Regions from separate parts of the Thermoanaerobacter sp. YS13 genome, predicted to be linked through region 1. Evidence: riboswitches for the same ligand, from Rfam matches in the RefSeq annotation. Region 1 holds a riboswitch; the other holds the start of a gene.
What was found. A riboswitch is a leader RNA that binds a small molecule or an ion and turns the genes downstream of it on or off. The one in region 1 is predicted to bind lysine.

Region 1 (7,360 bases):
TAAAAGTTGTAGATGATCCTGATGAGGTTGTAGTTTCTGTATTGGCACCTAGAGAAAGTGAAGAAGAGGCAGAAGAAGAGGCTGAAACAGCAAAAGAAAATGAATAACAAAAAAGAGAGGTTATACCTCTCTTTTTTAGTAATTAGCGATTTTTCTTTTTTCATTGGTTAGCCTTTCTGGGATTATATCATTTCGGATTAAGTCTTCATAAGTTTCTCGCGCAACGATTATGTCAGCCTGACCATTAGACACGAGTACTGCAGCAGGACGAGGTAACCTGTTATAATTGCTGGCCATCGAATAATTGTAAGCACCTGTACACAGCACTGCTAAAATATCTCCTTCTTCAATTATAGGTAGTGTAATATCCCAAATTAGCATATCACCTGATTCGCAAAGCTTTCCTGCTATTGATACTTTTTCTGATGTTATATTCTTAGCTTTATTAGCTACAATAGCATCATATTTTGCTCCATATAAAGCGGTACGTATATTATCAGACATTCCTCCGTCTACTGCCACGTATTTTCTGACACCTGGTATGTCTTTAATAGCTCCTACTGTGTAAAGAGTAGTTCCAGCATTTCCTATTATAGAACGACCTGGCTCTACAATTATGTTTGGCATTTTTATATTTAAAGCAACGGAATATTCCTTTACTGCTTGCATTATTTCGTGTGCTATTTGTTCGATTGGCTGGGGATCGTCCTCTTCTACATATGCTATTCCAAAACCTCCACCTAGATCTAGTTCTCCTACTTCCCAACCTAAAAATTCTTTTACTAATTTTAGGAAATTCATCATAATTTCTATTTCAGCTTTATAAGATTCTGCATCAAAAATCTGAGAACCGATATGAGAATGTAGACCTACTAGATTTACATTTTCCAAAGTTAAAGCATATTCTATGGCTCTCATTGCGTCTCCATTAAAAAGAGGGAAGCCAAATTTTGAATCTATTTGTCCTGTTTTTACATATTGGTGAGTATGAGCTTCTACACCAGGAGATACTCTTATATAAATATTAGGAACTTTATTCATCTTTTTTGCCAAGTCATTTAACATATTTAGTTCATACCAATTATCTACAATGATTCTCCCAATATTATTTTCTAATGCCATTATAAGTTCTTCTTTTGATTTATTGTTGCCGTGAAAGTATATTTTTTCAGCAGGGAATCCTGCTTTTAACGCAGTATATAATTCTCCACCAGAAACGACGTCAAGACCCAAGTTTTCTTCTTCAATTATTTTGCATATTGCCATTGTCATGAAAGCTTTGCTGGCATAAATCACTTCATTTCCTGGATAATCTTTTTTAAAGCCATTGTAAAATGCTCTACAATTTTGCCGCAATAACTCTTCGTCTATTACATAAAGCGGTGTACCAAACTTTTTTGCAAGAGTTACAGTATCGCAACCACCTATTTCCAAATGCCCCTTTGAATTTATTTTCATTGTACCATGCAACATTTTATCAACCTCATTTACTTTAATAATTTAAATTACGAAACTAAAAACAAAATAAAATACAGCTAAGTATTACCTCAGCTGCCTATTTTGCACATAGACATGGTAATACCTCCTTCCCCCTATAGCGAGATAGCTCTTCACTGAAGGCTCGGGAAACCTCCAGTGACAGTCCTATACCTATTCGGCATAGGCCCAGCTGCGTAAACTTTAAGGAATTTACGCGCTTCGGCGAGCATCCCTTTCATATACCTTCATTAGCCCTTAAATACCTCTGGTATACTACTCTTGATGACCCGCGCCTCTACCTCACCTTCCAAGAAGATGAGGTATTGTTATTCAATTTTTTTATTATAATATCATTTATGAAAACAGCTGTCAATAGATTTTCAAAAAATTTTTTATTAGAGATTAAAAATGGGTAAACTAAATAAGAGGTGGTATAAATGCCATGGATAATAACTTTCATAGTTTCATGGATTATTTTCTTTTTGTTAGTTGATTGGAGATATATAAAATATACTGTATGGGGAGGCCTATTAGCTTTAGGTTTTCAACTTGTTGTAGATGAAATTGCAATTGGTCTTAATCTTTACGATTTTTCTAATGTTGTTATTAAAATTTTTAATTCAAGTTTATTTTTTACTTTTGGTGCACCTTTTTGCATAGGAGTATTGTATGCACAAACATATCCTAGAAATAATATTTTGCGCTTTATAAATGTGATTGTTTTAACCGCACTATTTTTTGTAATGGAATATTCATTAGTGCATATAGGGGTACTAAAATATCTTCACTGGCATTATTTATATAGTCTAATTATAGACGTGGCAGCACTTTTGGCCTTAGGGAATCTCATCACTATTTTTAAATTATCCCCGGGGATGAGGAGGGAGAAATAGTGAAACTATATGTTTTTTTGAGTTTGATTGCTATTGATGGGGTATTGGTATTCTTATGGTTTAATTTTTTAAATAAAATTCAAAAAAAAGAGGGTTAAAGAAAAAAATACCTAGCTATTGTAGATATATTGTACAAAAATTTGTGCTAAATATCATATTTATTGACGATAGTAAAGAAGAAAAAATAGTATTATAATAAATAAAAACATCAAACGTTTTCTAATAGGGGGAATCTAAAAATGGCTGATGTTGTACTCAAACATGTTTATAAAGTCTATCCAGGTGGTGTTACCGCAGTTAAAGATTTTAATCTAGAAATTCAGGACAAGGAGTTTATAGTATTGGTTGGGCCTTCTGGCTGTGGTAAAACTACAACATTGAGAATGATAGCAGGACTTGAGGAAATATCTCAGGGTGAACTTTATATTGATGGCAAACTTGTGAATGACGTGCCACCAAAAGATAGGGATATCGCAATGGTATTCCAAAACTATGCTCTTTATCCTCATATGACAGTGTATGACAATATGGCTTTTGGACTTAAACTCAGAAAGGTTCCAAGAGCGGAAATTGATAGAAAAGTAAAAGAAGCAGCTCGAATTTTAGGATTGGAAGAATATTTAAACAGGAAACCAAAAGCTTTGTCAGGCGGACAAAGACAGAGGGTTGCATTGGGGCGTGCTATTGTCCGCAATCCAAAAGTATTCTTGATGGATGAACCTTTGTCAAACTTAGACGCAAAATTGAGAGTACAAATGAGAACCGAGTTGGCTAAACTACACGATAAATTACAGACGACTTTCATATATGTTACCCATGACCAAACGGAAGCTATGACAATGGGTACGAGAATAGTAGTTATGAAGGATGGCGTTATTCAGCAAGTAGATAAACCTCAGACTATTTATGATTATCCAAATAATTTGTTTGTTGCTGGATTTATTGGAAGTCCTCAAATGAACTTTATTGACGCAAGATTAGAAAATAAGAATGGAAAAGTATATGCTACTTTTAAGGGATTCAGCATTTTGGTGCCAGAAGGGATTTTGAAAAGATTAAAAGATCCAAGCTACGTTGGAAAAGAAATTGTGTTAGGAATAAGGCCAGAAGATTTGCATGACGAAGAAGTGTTCTTGGCAGCATATCCAGAAGCTGTAATTGAGGCAAAAGTAGATGTTACAGAGTTGATGGGTCCAGAGACATACCTATATTTGGATGTGAATGGTGTTCCATTGACAGCAAGAGTAGATCCAAGAACAAGGGCAAAAGCAGGAGACGTAATTAAAATAGGTTTTGATATAAATAAATTGCACATGTTTGATAAAGAAACAGAAATGTCAATTTTGAATAGAGTAACAAACTGAAAGGCGGTTATTCCGCCTTTTATTTTTTGTGTCAAAATGCCACATAAATTTACATTTGCCTATTATTTCTTCTAGGAAATAGTGTATAATTATTGTATACTTATAAAGTAAGGTGGTATGGAGATGATCGGCTATGACCCTATAAAAAAGGTGGCCTACGATATTCAAAAAAATATTCAAATTCCATTATATATAATAGATAAGTCAGGAAATTTAATTTATGGCGACAAAGATTTTTTTGAAAAAAAAGCAGGATTTTTAAGGATAAATGTAGAATATATTGATGAAAAAGAGATATATGAAGTAGGGGAATTTATATGTTATAACATATTTTACAATGATGTCCTCTTTTTTACTGTCGCTTTAGAAGGAAAAGATGAACAATCAAAAAAAGTGCTTTATTTAATTTCTCTAATGTTGGAACAATTACTGCACAAATATGATAGAGAAGAATTTTTGATAGAGGCTTTAACTTGTAAATTAAGTTCAAATTTAGCATCCTATTATGCTGAAAAATACAAAATAAATAAGAATGTGAAATACACAGTAGCAATTGTCGAATCGAATAATGAAATTGACGATGCAATAAAGATAATTACCAACATTTTTGAGAAAGGTAATTTATATACTGTAAAATTTGATGATAAAAGATTTGTAGCAATATTTTCTTATAAGGGAAATAACTCTTTAATAGAACTTTATAAAACTATGAAAGATATGATAGAAGCTGAAGGCTATATAAAAGTAAAAATAGCCAGTTCTTCTTCCTTTGTGCCAATTGAGGATATACATATCGCCTATAGGGAAGCAGAGACAGCCTTACTTATTGGTAAAAAATTGGAAGATGAAAAAGGAATATATATTTACGAAGACTACAGCTTTGCAGAAATTTTATGGGGAATTGACATAGAGAAGGTAAATAATTTTATTAAAAAAAGAAATATTGATTTTGGTATTTTCAAAGATGATGAATTGATACAAACCCTAAATGCTTTTTTTCGAAATAGTTTAAATTTGAGTGAGACTGCCAGAGAGTTGTACATCCATAGGAATACATTAGTTTATAGACTTGATAAAATTTTTAAAATGACAGGTTTAGACGCTAAAAATTTTGATGATGCTCTCCTATTAAAGACGATCATGGTTTTGACAAAATTATACGATATTCCGAGGTGAGAAAATTTGATAAAGTTTATAAATGTATCTAAAAGATACAATAAAGATATAATTGCTCTTTCAAATATTAGTTTTGAAATTGAAAGTGGAGAATTTGTCTTTATTGTTGGGCCTAGTGGTGCAGGTAAGTCAACTTTAATTAAATTACTTCTAAAAGAAGAAGAACCTACTTCTGGCAGTATTATAATTAATAAAAAAGATATAACAAAAATTAAAAAGCGAGAGATACCATATTTGAGAAGGAATATGGGTGTAGTTTTTCAAGATTTTAGATTGCTTCCTAATAAGACAGTTTTCGAAAATGTTGCATTTGCTATGGAAGTTGTAGGGGCCTCTCCTAAAGAGATAAGGAGAAGAGTTCCAATGGTGTTATCACTAGTTGGGCTTAGTGATAAAGCAGACAATTATCCTCAGCAATTGTCAGGTGGTGAGCAGCAAAGAGTTTCTCTAGCAAGAGCTATTGTAAATGAACCTTCTATTCTTATAGCAGACGAACCTACAGGGAATCTGGATCCTGATACTTCATGGGAAATTGTAAAACTTATATCTGAAATAAATAAAAGAGGTACTACAGTTGTTATGGCCACCCATGCAAAAGACATAGTAGATGCAATGAAAAAAAGAGTAATAGCGCTGGAAAAAGGAAACATAGTACGAGATGAAGCAAGGGGTGTTTACGGATATGCTCTTTAGAAATTTTAAATATTTTTTGAGAGAAACTTTTAGCAATTTGATAAGGAATAGGCTTATGACAGTAGCTTCTATAACTTCCGTAATGGCAGCAATGCTTATTTTAGGTTTATTCCTTATATTAGTTTTGAATGTTAATACAATGGCTAATCAAGTAGAGTCACAATTGGAATTAAAGGCTTTTTTAAATGATAACCTCACCAAAGAACAAATTGACAGAATAGGCAGTAATATAAAGTCATTAGAAGGAGTAGCATCTGTCACTTTTGAGTCTAAAGAACAGGCGCTTGAGAATTTTAAAAAGCAGTTAGGTGATAAAAGTTACTTACTTGAGGGCTTGGAAAAAGATAATCCACTGCCACAGTCATATATAGTAAAAGTAAAAAATGCTAATATGATGAAAGATATATCACATAAAATAAAGCAAATAAATGGAGTTGATAAAGTGAGTTATGGACAAGATGTAGTGGAAAAGCTTCTTGGTATTATAAAAATAATAAGGGTGGTAGGACTTTCAATCATACTTATTTTATTTGTAATCTCGATTGTCATAATTTCTAATACCATAAAATTAGGTGTTTATGCTAGAAGAAAAGAGATAAGTATAATGAAATATATTGGAGCAACTGATTGGTTTATAAGATGGCCGTTTTTAATTGAAGGTATAATATTGGGATTATTAGGAGCTTTAATTTCTGTGACAATATTGGCTTTGATTTATGACTATGCAGCAAATCTTATCAATAGTAGGTTAATTGTGTTTGAATTATTGCCTGTAGATAAGATAGTTGGAGATATTACTTTGTACTTTTTTGTGATTGGTGCTATTATAGGGGCGTTAGGAAGTGGGATTTCTATTAAAAGATTCTTAAATGTTTAAAAGCTGCAAAGGGGGGAACTTTGCATTGAGAAAGAAGAATAGGTTAAAGTGGGTTGTATTTACTGTTTTGTTTGCTATTTCTACACTTTTTATATCTTGTCCCAAAGCTGATCAGCTTCAAGATGTTAAGAATAAATTGAATCAAATCCAAAATTCTATAAATGAGACAAAGGAAAGAAAGGAGCAGATAATTAATCAAAAAAGAGATGTTGCAGCACAAATAAAAGAAATAGACAATAAACTTAATGCTACAGCTATTGAATTAGATAATGCTCAAAAAAGATTAGCTAACATTACTGCAAAACTCAACAAGACAAGAGAAGAGTTAGAAGCAGCCAAAAAAGTGGAAAATAATCAGCTTCAGACTATGAAAGAGCGCATAAGGGCAATATACATAAGTGGCGAATGGGGATATTTAGATGTGCTTTTAAGTTCTAAAAGTTTTGGAGATTTTATAACCAGGCTTGACATTATAAAAAAAATAATCAATTTTGATGTTAATTTATTTGATTCATATAAAAAGCAACGAGAAATTGTTCAACAAAAAGAAATAGAATTAGCTCAAATGAAGATAGAGGCAGAAAACTATAAGAATGAGGTAGCTTCTCGACAAAGAGAATTACAGGTGGCAATGGTTTCTAGGCAAGGATTGATGAGAGACTTAGAAAGACAGCAAAAGTATTATGAACAACAAGAAGATGAATTGCTAAGGCAATCTCAACAGTTAGAAAGAATTATCCAAGAATTACAGGCAAAATCAAGACTTAAATATACTGGTGGAAAACTTTTATGGCCTGTTCCTTCTAGTGACATTATAACATCACCTTTTGGAATGAGATATCATCCAATATTACACCAATACAGGATGCATACAGGTA
Region 2 (7,360 bases), 1.1 Mb from region 1:
TCAATATTTAAACGAGATGATATAGATTTGGTAGTATTAAATTCTGCAAATCCAGTGTTAAGGCATCAAGTAATAAAGCACGGCAAACTTATTTTTGAAGAAAATGAAGATGTAAAGGTGGAATTTGAGGTTAAAACTCTAAGAGAATATATGGACATGGAATATTTTAGAAAAGTGCAGATGGATGTTATTAAAGAATAGGTAAAAAGTGTTGTAGGTGATAGGGAAGAGTAAATGGATGGAAGAAAATTGTTATTCCTAATATGAAAGGAGACGTTATTGTGAAAATAAGTTTTTTGGGAGCTGCTAAAGAGGTTACAGGCTCATGCTATTTAGTTGAGACGGAAAAGACTAAGTTTCTTGTTGACTGCGGAATGTTTCAAGGGGGAGAAGTTGAAGACGAGCTAAACTATCAAGAATTTATTTTTGATGTAAATGATATTGATTTTGTGCTTTTAACTCATGCTCACATAGACCACAGCGGAAGAATTCCTCTTTTGTACAAGAGGGGATACAGAAAAAGGATTTACGCTACAAAAGCTACCGTAGATTTATGCAGATATATGCTTCCAGACAGTGGGCATATACAAGAGATGGAAAGTGAATGGAAAAACAGAAAAAGAAAAAGGGCAGATAAGCCTTTGAGGGAACCTCTTTATACTGCTGATGAGGCGAAAGATTCTTTAAGCATTTTCTATGGAGTAGATTATGGAGAAATAATTGAACCAGCGCAAGATGTGAGAGTTCGATTTAATGATGCAGGACATATGCTTGGTTCATCTATAATCGAAGTTTGGGTAAATGAAAAAGGCAAAGAAACTAAAATTGTATTTTCAGGGGATTTGGGGAATAAAAAAATTCCTCTTTTAAAAGAAGTTACACCGATTAAGAGTGCGGATTATGTTTTGTGTGAGTCTACCTATGGCAATAGGCTTCATGAAGATATTGAAGATAGGGCAAAAAAACTCATGGAGATTATCATAAAAACCGTAAAGAGAGGCGGAAATGTCATAATACCTTCTTTTGCTGTTGGAAGGACTCAAGAACTTTTATATGAATTACATAAAAACAGAGAATTGTACAAAGACGAAATAGAGTTTTTAAACAACGTACCTGTTTATGTAGATAGTCCACTTGCAACTTCTATAACAGATGTTTTTACTAAACATCCTGAATATTTGGACAGTGAAGCTCAGGAATACATTAAAAGAGGAGATTTACCCCTCGACTTTCCTAATTTGCATTTTACCCATAGTGTAGAAGAATCAAAAGCATTAAATGAAATCAAAACACCTGTTATAATCATATCAGCCAGTGGGATGTGTGAAGCTGGGCGAATTAAACACCATTTAAAACACAATTTGTGGAGACCAGAATGCACGGTTTTGTTTGTGGGGTATCAGGCAAAAGGGACCTTAGGACGCAAACTTTTGGAAGGAGAAAAAAGTGTCAAAATATTTGGTGAGGATATTAGCGTAAAAGCTGAAATAGAATATATTGAAAGTTTTTCTGGGCATGCAGACCAAAAGGGTATATTAGATTGGCTTTCTCAATTTACGGATAAGCCAAGGAAAATATTCATTGTACATGGGGAAGATGAAGCGCAGGAAGAACTGGCAGATAAGATAGAAAGTGAGATTAGAGTAAAGACTTTAATACCTTCAAGATATGATACTTATGATTTCAATGAAGATAAGCTTGTAAGAGGAGAGGCTGAGGATAAGTCTAAACTTGAATTGGAGATTACTAACAAAATTGAAGAAATGAAACTGAGAAGTGACAAAGCATTGAATAAACTTCAAGAGTTAATAAACAGTAAAGATATAACAAAAGATTTAAGTCCTATTGTAAGTGAGTTAAACAATATAAATGAAAGTTTAATGAAATTGTATAGAGAACTTTTAGATTAGAATGCATTATGCATTCTTTTTTTGTATCTATAATGTTCCGATTGACTTGTCATTATTTAATAGATACAATTGATATTAAGATGCATACAGATATAGATACAATTGTAAGGAGGAGTAGAACAATGAATGAAAGGTATGAACTAAATAAAAATTTAGCCCAAATGCTAAAAGGTGGAGTCATAATGGATGTGACAACACCAGAACAGGCAATTATTGCGGAGAAAGCAGGTGCTGTCGCTGTCATGGCACTTGAAAGGGTTCCAGCTGATATTAGGGCAAGAGGCGGAGTTGCAAGAATGTCAGATCCTAAAATAATAAAGGAGATAAAGGCGGCAGTATCAATCCCTGTTATGGCAAAAGTTAGAATTGGGCATTTTGTGGAAGCACAGATTTTAGAGGCACTTGGGATAGATTTTATAGATGAGAGTGAAGTTTTAACCCCTGCAGACGAGATGTACCATATAGATAAGTGGGCATTTAAAATACCTTTTGTGTGTGGGGCGCGAAACCTTGGAGAAGCACTAAGGCGTATAGGGGAAGGTGCTTCTATGATAAGGACAAAGGGAGAAGCAGGTACAGGAAATGTCGTGGAAGCAGTAAGACATATGAGGATAATAAATGCCGAAATAAAAAGGCTTACAACTTTGAGGGAAGACGAACTTATGGCTGCTGCTAAAGAACTTCAAGCGCCATATGAACTTGTAAAATATGTTGCACAGCATGGGAGACTTCCAGTTGTAAATTTTGCGGCAGGAGGGATTGCGACACCGGCAGATGCGGCTTTAATGATGCAGCTTGGTGCAGATGGTGTTTTTGTTGGTTCTGGAATATTTAAGTCACAAAATCCCGAAAAGATGGCAGAGGCTATAGTAAAAGCTGTAACCTATTATGACAAACCAGAAATATTAGCAGAAGTTTCAGAAGGATTGGGAGAAGCCATGCAGAGTATTGATATAAGGAAACTTGATGAAAAAGATCTATATGCTCCAAGGGGATGGTAATTTGCGCGTTGGAGTATTGGCAATTCAAGGTTCTGTTAGAGAACATATTGAAAAATTAAATCTTATAGATGGTGTAGAAGCTGTTTTGGCAAAAGACAAAAATACTCTGCTAAGCTTAGATGCATTGATTATACCGGGTGGCGAAAGCACTGCAATAGGGAAAATGATTGTAGATTTTGGACTCAAAAAGGCTATTTTAAAGCTAAATGAGAGGAAAATTCCTATATGGGGCACTTGTGCTGGCATGATACTTATGGCAAAATATATAGTTAATGATGACAAAGTGCACCTTGGAATAATGGATATTTCAGTTAAAAGAAATGCATATGGTAGTCAACTTGACAGTTTTAAAACGAAGCTCATGATACCAGTAGTTTCTAATAATGAAATAGAGGCGGTTTTTATAAGGGCTCCGTATATAGAAAATGTAGGAAATGGTGTTAGGATACTTGCGAAGCACCAAGGTAAAATTGTAGCAGCACAGCAAGATAATTTGCTGGCCACATCATTTCATCCCGAACTTACGGATGATTTAAGTTTCTATAAGTATTTCTTGAGGCTTAACTCTTAAGCCTTTTTATTTTGCAAAAATTTCATGCTGTTGTATTGTCAACAATATTTGATGTGTGTTATAATATAGGTAAATGATAAGCTTTACATAAGCCGTGTTTACAATTGAATAAAATGAGGGAGCATAAATAGAGGAGCAGGCAAAACAGGTACCCATAAGGTGATAAGGAGAAGAACCTCCAATACTTATGGCGAAGGTTTGTCTGCCGAAAGGTGTATTCGTTTTTGGATATATCCTTGGGGATGGGCACAAAGTCCATCACTGTCATGGGTGAGAGCCCGTGAAGCGCTATTTATGTAGTGAAAATGTTTTCATTACATAAATAGCGCTTTTTTTAGTAAAGCAAAGGAGAAAATGTAGGTAGTGTAATCGTTTGGGGGAGGGCTGTGTGAAAGAATGTCTTATAAAGATGAAACATATAGCAAAAGAAAAGAATTACCACAAACTTTTTATCAGAAAGCTTTAGAAATGTTACTTGAGTATATCGATTGGGGAGTACAAATTACTGATAGTGAAGGTTATACCCTGTACTATAATCGAGAATCCTCTAGGATTGATGGCATCCCTGTAGAAGAAGCTATGGGAAAGCATATTTTAGCAATGTTTCCTTCACTTTCAAAAAAAGAAAGTACAATTTTAAAAGTATTGAGAACGGGTGAACCTGTTGTTAAGCAAGAACAAGAAATTACTAATTGCTACGGACGAAAAATCTCTCTTTTCGCTACTACTCTTCCAATTATAATCGATGAAAAAGTGTATGGTACAATTGATATTTCTAAGGACCTTTCTGAAGTAAAAAACCTCATGACAAAGGTAATTGAATTACGAGAAGAAGTGCGTCATAACCAACAACAAATTAGCAAAAATAGTGATGAGGCTTGCTATACTTTTGATGATATTATTGGAGAGTCTGAGGAAATTCAAGAATTAAAATACAAAGCTTTAAAAATTGCACGAGGCAACTCTCCTGTTTTTGTGTATGGTGAAACGGGGACAGGTAAAGAACTTCTAGTACAGGCCATTCATAATGCAAGCTTGAGAAAAAACGGTCCTTTTATCGCACAAAATTGTGCTGCTCTTCCTGAAAATTTGATGGAATCAATACTTTTTGGTACAGTAAAAGGTAGTTTCACAGGTGCAGAGAATCGTCCCGGTTTGGTAGAACTTGCAGATGGAGGGACTCTATTCTTAGATGAAATTACCTCCTTAAGTTTTGATTTACAAGCAAAACTTTTGCGCTTCTTACAAGAGGGATATATAAGACGTGTAGGGGATAGTAAGGTGAGAAAAGTTAATGTGAGGGTTATCAGTGCTTCTAATATTCACCCTCAGGAAGCTTTAGAAAAAAAGATTTTGAGATCAGACCTTTTTTATCGTTTGAACGCAATTAGCTTGTATGTGCCACCTCTCAGAGAAAGAAAAAGTGATATTCCTTTATTAGTGAAACACTTTATTGCAGAATTTAATTGGCAACTTGGGAAAAACATAAAAGGAGTGAGCGAAGAGGTAAAAAAAGTATTGATGAGTCTATCTTGGCCGGGGAATGTACGAGAATTAAAAGGTGTGATTGAATATGCTTCTAATTTCTGCGAGACCGAAATGATTCAATTACATGACCTTCCAGAGCATATTTTAAAAAATGCTTTTATAGCGGGAGAGAAAGAAATAGCTATAAATAATACTATTGAAATAGAAGAAGACCTTCGTACTTTTTTATCAAAAATAGAATATGAACTTATTTCTAAGACGCTGAAAAAAACAAACGGAAATATAAGCAGAGCGGCAGAAATTTTAGGTATTCCAAGGCAAACGCTGCAATATAAAATAAAGATGTTAAAAATAGGTTTTTAATTTTAAATTTTCTGCTTAATTTTAGGCAAAAAGACAACTTTCAAGCAAAATATTTATAAGGAAAAATGTATTTATCAAAAGAGGTAATTATACTTAAGTTATACTTTAATGAATTTAATTTATTATTAAATCTAAAGAAAGGGGGGCATAATAAAGAAGTATTGAATATTTATGGAAGTTATTGAGCTTAATAATTAACAAATTTTTAAATTAGGGGGATTCTGGATGGATTTATTTAGAAAAAAGTCCGCAGATCAACTGTTGGAGGCAGCAGAACGAACAGGTCTAGCAAAAAAACTAACAGCTATTGACCTTGCAGCTTTAGCAATAGGCTCTGTTGTAGGGACAGGTATTTTTGTTGCAACTGGTGAAGGTGCGTTAAGAGCAGGTCCAGGTGTTATAGTTTCGTATATAATTGGTGGCATAACTGCTGCTTTAGCTGCTTTTATATTTGCTGAATTAGTTACGATGTTTCCTGTTGCTGGAAGTACATATACTTATTCCTATGTGGCTTTTGGAGAAATTATTGCTTGGGTAATAGGATGGGACTTGCTTTTGGAATATTTGGTTTCAGCAAGTGCAGTAGCGTCAGGGTGGTCGGGAACTTTTGTAGGTCTTTTAAAGTCTTTCGGTATAACTTTACCGGAAATTATAACAAAACCTCCTATTTGGGGGGGAGTAATGGATTTGCCATCAATTTTAATAGTTGCTTTTGCTGCATGGATTTTGTATATAGGTGTAAAAGAAACTGCTATTTCCAATAATTTGATAGTAGCTTTAAAAATTGCGGTAATACTTTTATTTATTTTTATTGGAATAAGCCATGTAAAATTATCTAACTTAACTCCTTTTGTACCATATGGTTGGAAAGGTATAATGTCTGCTGCAGCGATAATCTTTTTTGCATATATAGGTTTTGATGCAGTTTCTACTGCAGCAGAGGAGACAAAAAACCCCCAGAAAAATGTGCCCTTAGGCTTGATGATGGCGATGATAGTTATACTTGCACTTTATATTACAGTGGCTTTTGTGTTAGTAGGTATGGTGCCTTATAAAAAGATTGTTCCTGACAATGCTTTGCCGGGGGCATTGATGAGTATAGGAATCAACTGGGGTTCGGCATTAGTGGCTACCGGTGCTGTTATAGGTATGATATCTACTCTTATTATAACTCTTTATGGTCAAATAAGAATATTTATGGTTATGGCAAGGGATGGGCTTTTACCTGAAGTATTTTCTCATGTGCATCCCAAATATAGAACGCCTCACATAAATACTATAATTACAAGCTTGCTAGCTGCAATAATAGCGGGTTTTCTACCTCTTGATATAATAATTGAGCTTTGTAATATAGGGACCTTGTCGGTGTTTGTTTTGGTATCTATCGGTATCTTAGTTTTAAGGGTAAAAATGCCTCATGTAGAGAGAAAATTCCGTGTTCCTTTTGTGTGGATAGTTGCCCCATTGACTGCAGCTTTTAGTCTTTATCTTATGGTAAGCCTTCCAGTTGTTACATGGATAAGGTTTGGTGGATGGATGCTGGCGGGTTTGTTAATTTACTTTGCTTATGGAAGATATCATAGTGTATTAAATATTCAAAAATAAGGAGGCTCACAAGCCTCCTTATTCAGTTTTTTGACAAAGTATTATCGTTGTTGGCATTTTGTTCATTCGCTCAGGTGATGACTAAAATTAAGCAAAAGACAATATTCTAGCAAAAATATAAGCTCGACCTCGGACTCCGGCAGGGTTCCGAGCACTATTATTTTTATTGGCATATATTTTGCATATAAAAAGTGTGAAATCATTTTCTTGAAAATATTCTAAAAGTTAAGGAGGAGGAGACGGTTTTGAAAGCGACAATTAGAGTAAGGATGAGCCTGCAAGATGCCCATTATGGGGGAAATCTTATAGATGGAGCAAGGATTTTAAGCCTTTTTGGAGATGTGGCAACAGAGCTTTTGATACGGTACGACGGAGACGAGGGGCTTTTTAGGGCTTATGACAGTGTGGAATTTTTGGCGCCA

Region 2: it holds a riboswitch for lysine, as region 1 does, so the genes downstream of both, THYS13_RS00280 (sigma-54-dependent Fis family transcriptional regulator) here and lysA (diaminopimelate decarboxylase) in region 1, are expected to answer to the same signal.

Annotation. Positions count from the first base shown of each region.
Region 1 covers NZ_JOOI01000001.1:1,190,734-1,198,093, reverse strand. The annotation lists gene THYS13_RS06045 (50S ribosomal protein L25/general stress protein Ctc) at 1-107, shown strand, start outside; gene lysA (diaminopimelate decarboxylase) at 136-1,473, opposite strand; lysine riboswitch at 1,596-1,785, opposite strand; gene THYS13_RS06035 (hypothetical protein) at 1,917-2,372, shown strand; gene THYS13_RS06030 (ABC transporter ATP-binding protein) at 2,612-3,736, shown strand; gene THYS13_RS06025 (CdaR family transcriptional regulator) at 3,860-4,912, shown strand; gene ftsE (cell division ATP-binding protein FtsE) at 4,919-5,605, shown strand; gene ftsX (permease-like cell division protein FtsX) at 5,595-6,482, shown strand; gene THYS13_RS06010 (M23 family metallopeptidase) at 6,475-7,360, shown strand, end outside.
Region 2 covers NZ_JOOI01000001.1:61,597-68,956, forward strand. The annotation lists gene THYS13_RS00260 (nucleotidyltransferase domain-containing protein) at 1-201, shown strand, start outside; gene THYS13_RS00265 (MBL fold metallo-hydrolase RNA specificity domain-containing protein) at 282-1,910, shown strand; gene pdxS (pyridoxal 5'-phosphate synthase lyase subunit PdxS) at 2,033-2,911, shown strand; gene pdxT (pyridoxal 5'-phosphate synthase glutaminase subunit PdxT) at 2,913-3,482, shown strand; lysine riboswitch at 3,603-3,781, shown strand; gene THYS13_RS00280 (sigma-54-dependent Fis family transcriptional regulator) at 3,879-5,333, shown strand; gene THYS13_RS00285 (amino acid permease) at 5,559-6,938, shown strand; gene THYS13_RS00290 (hotdog domain-containing protein) at 7,184-7,360, shown strand, end outside.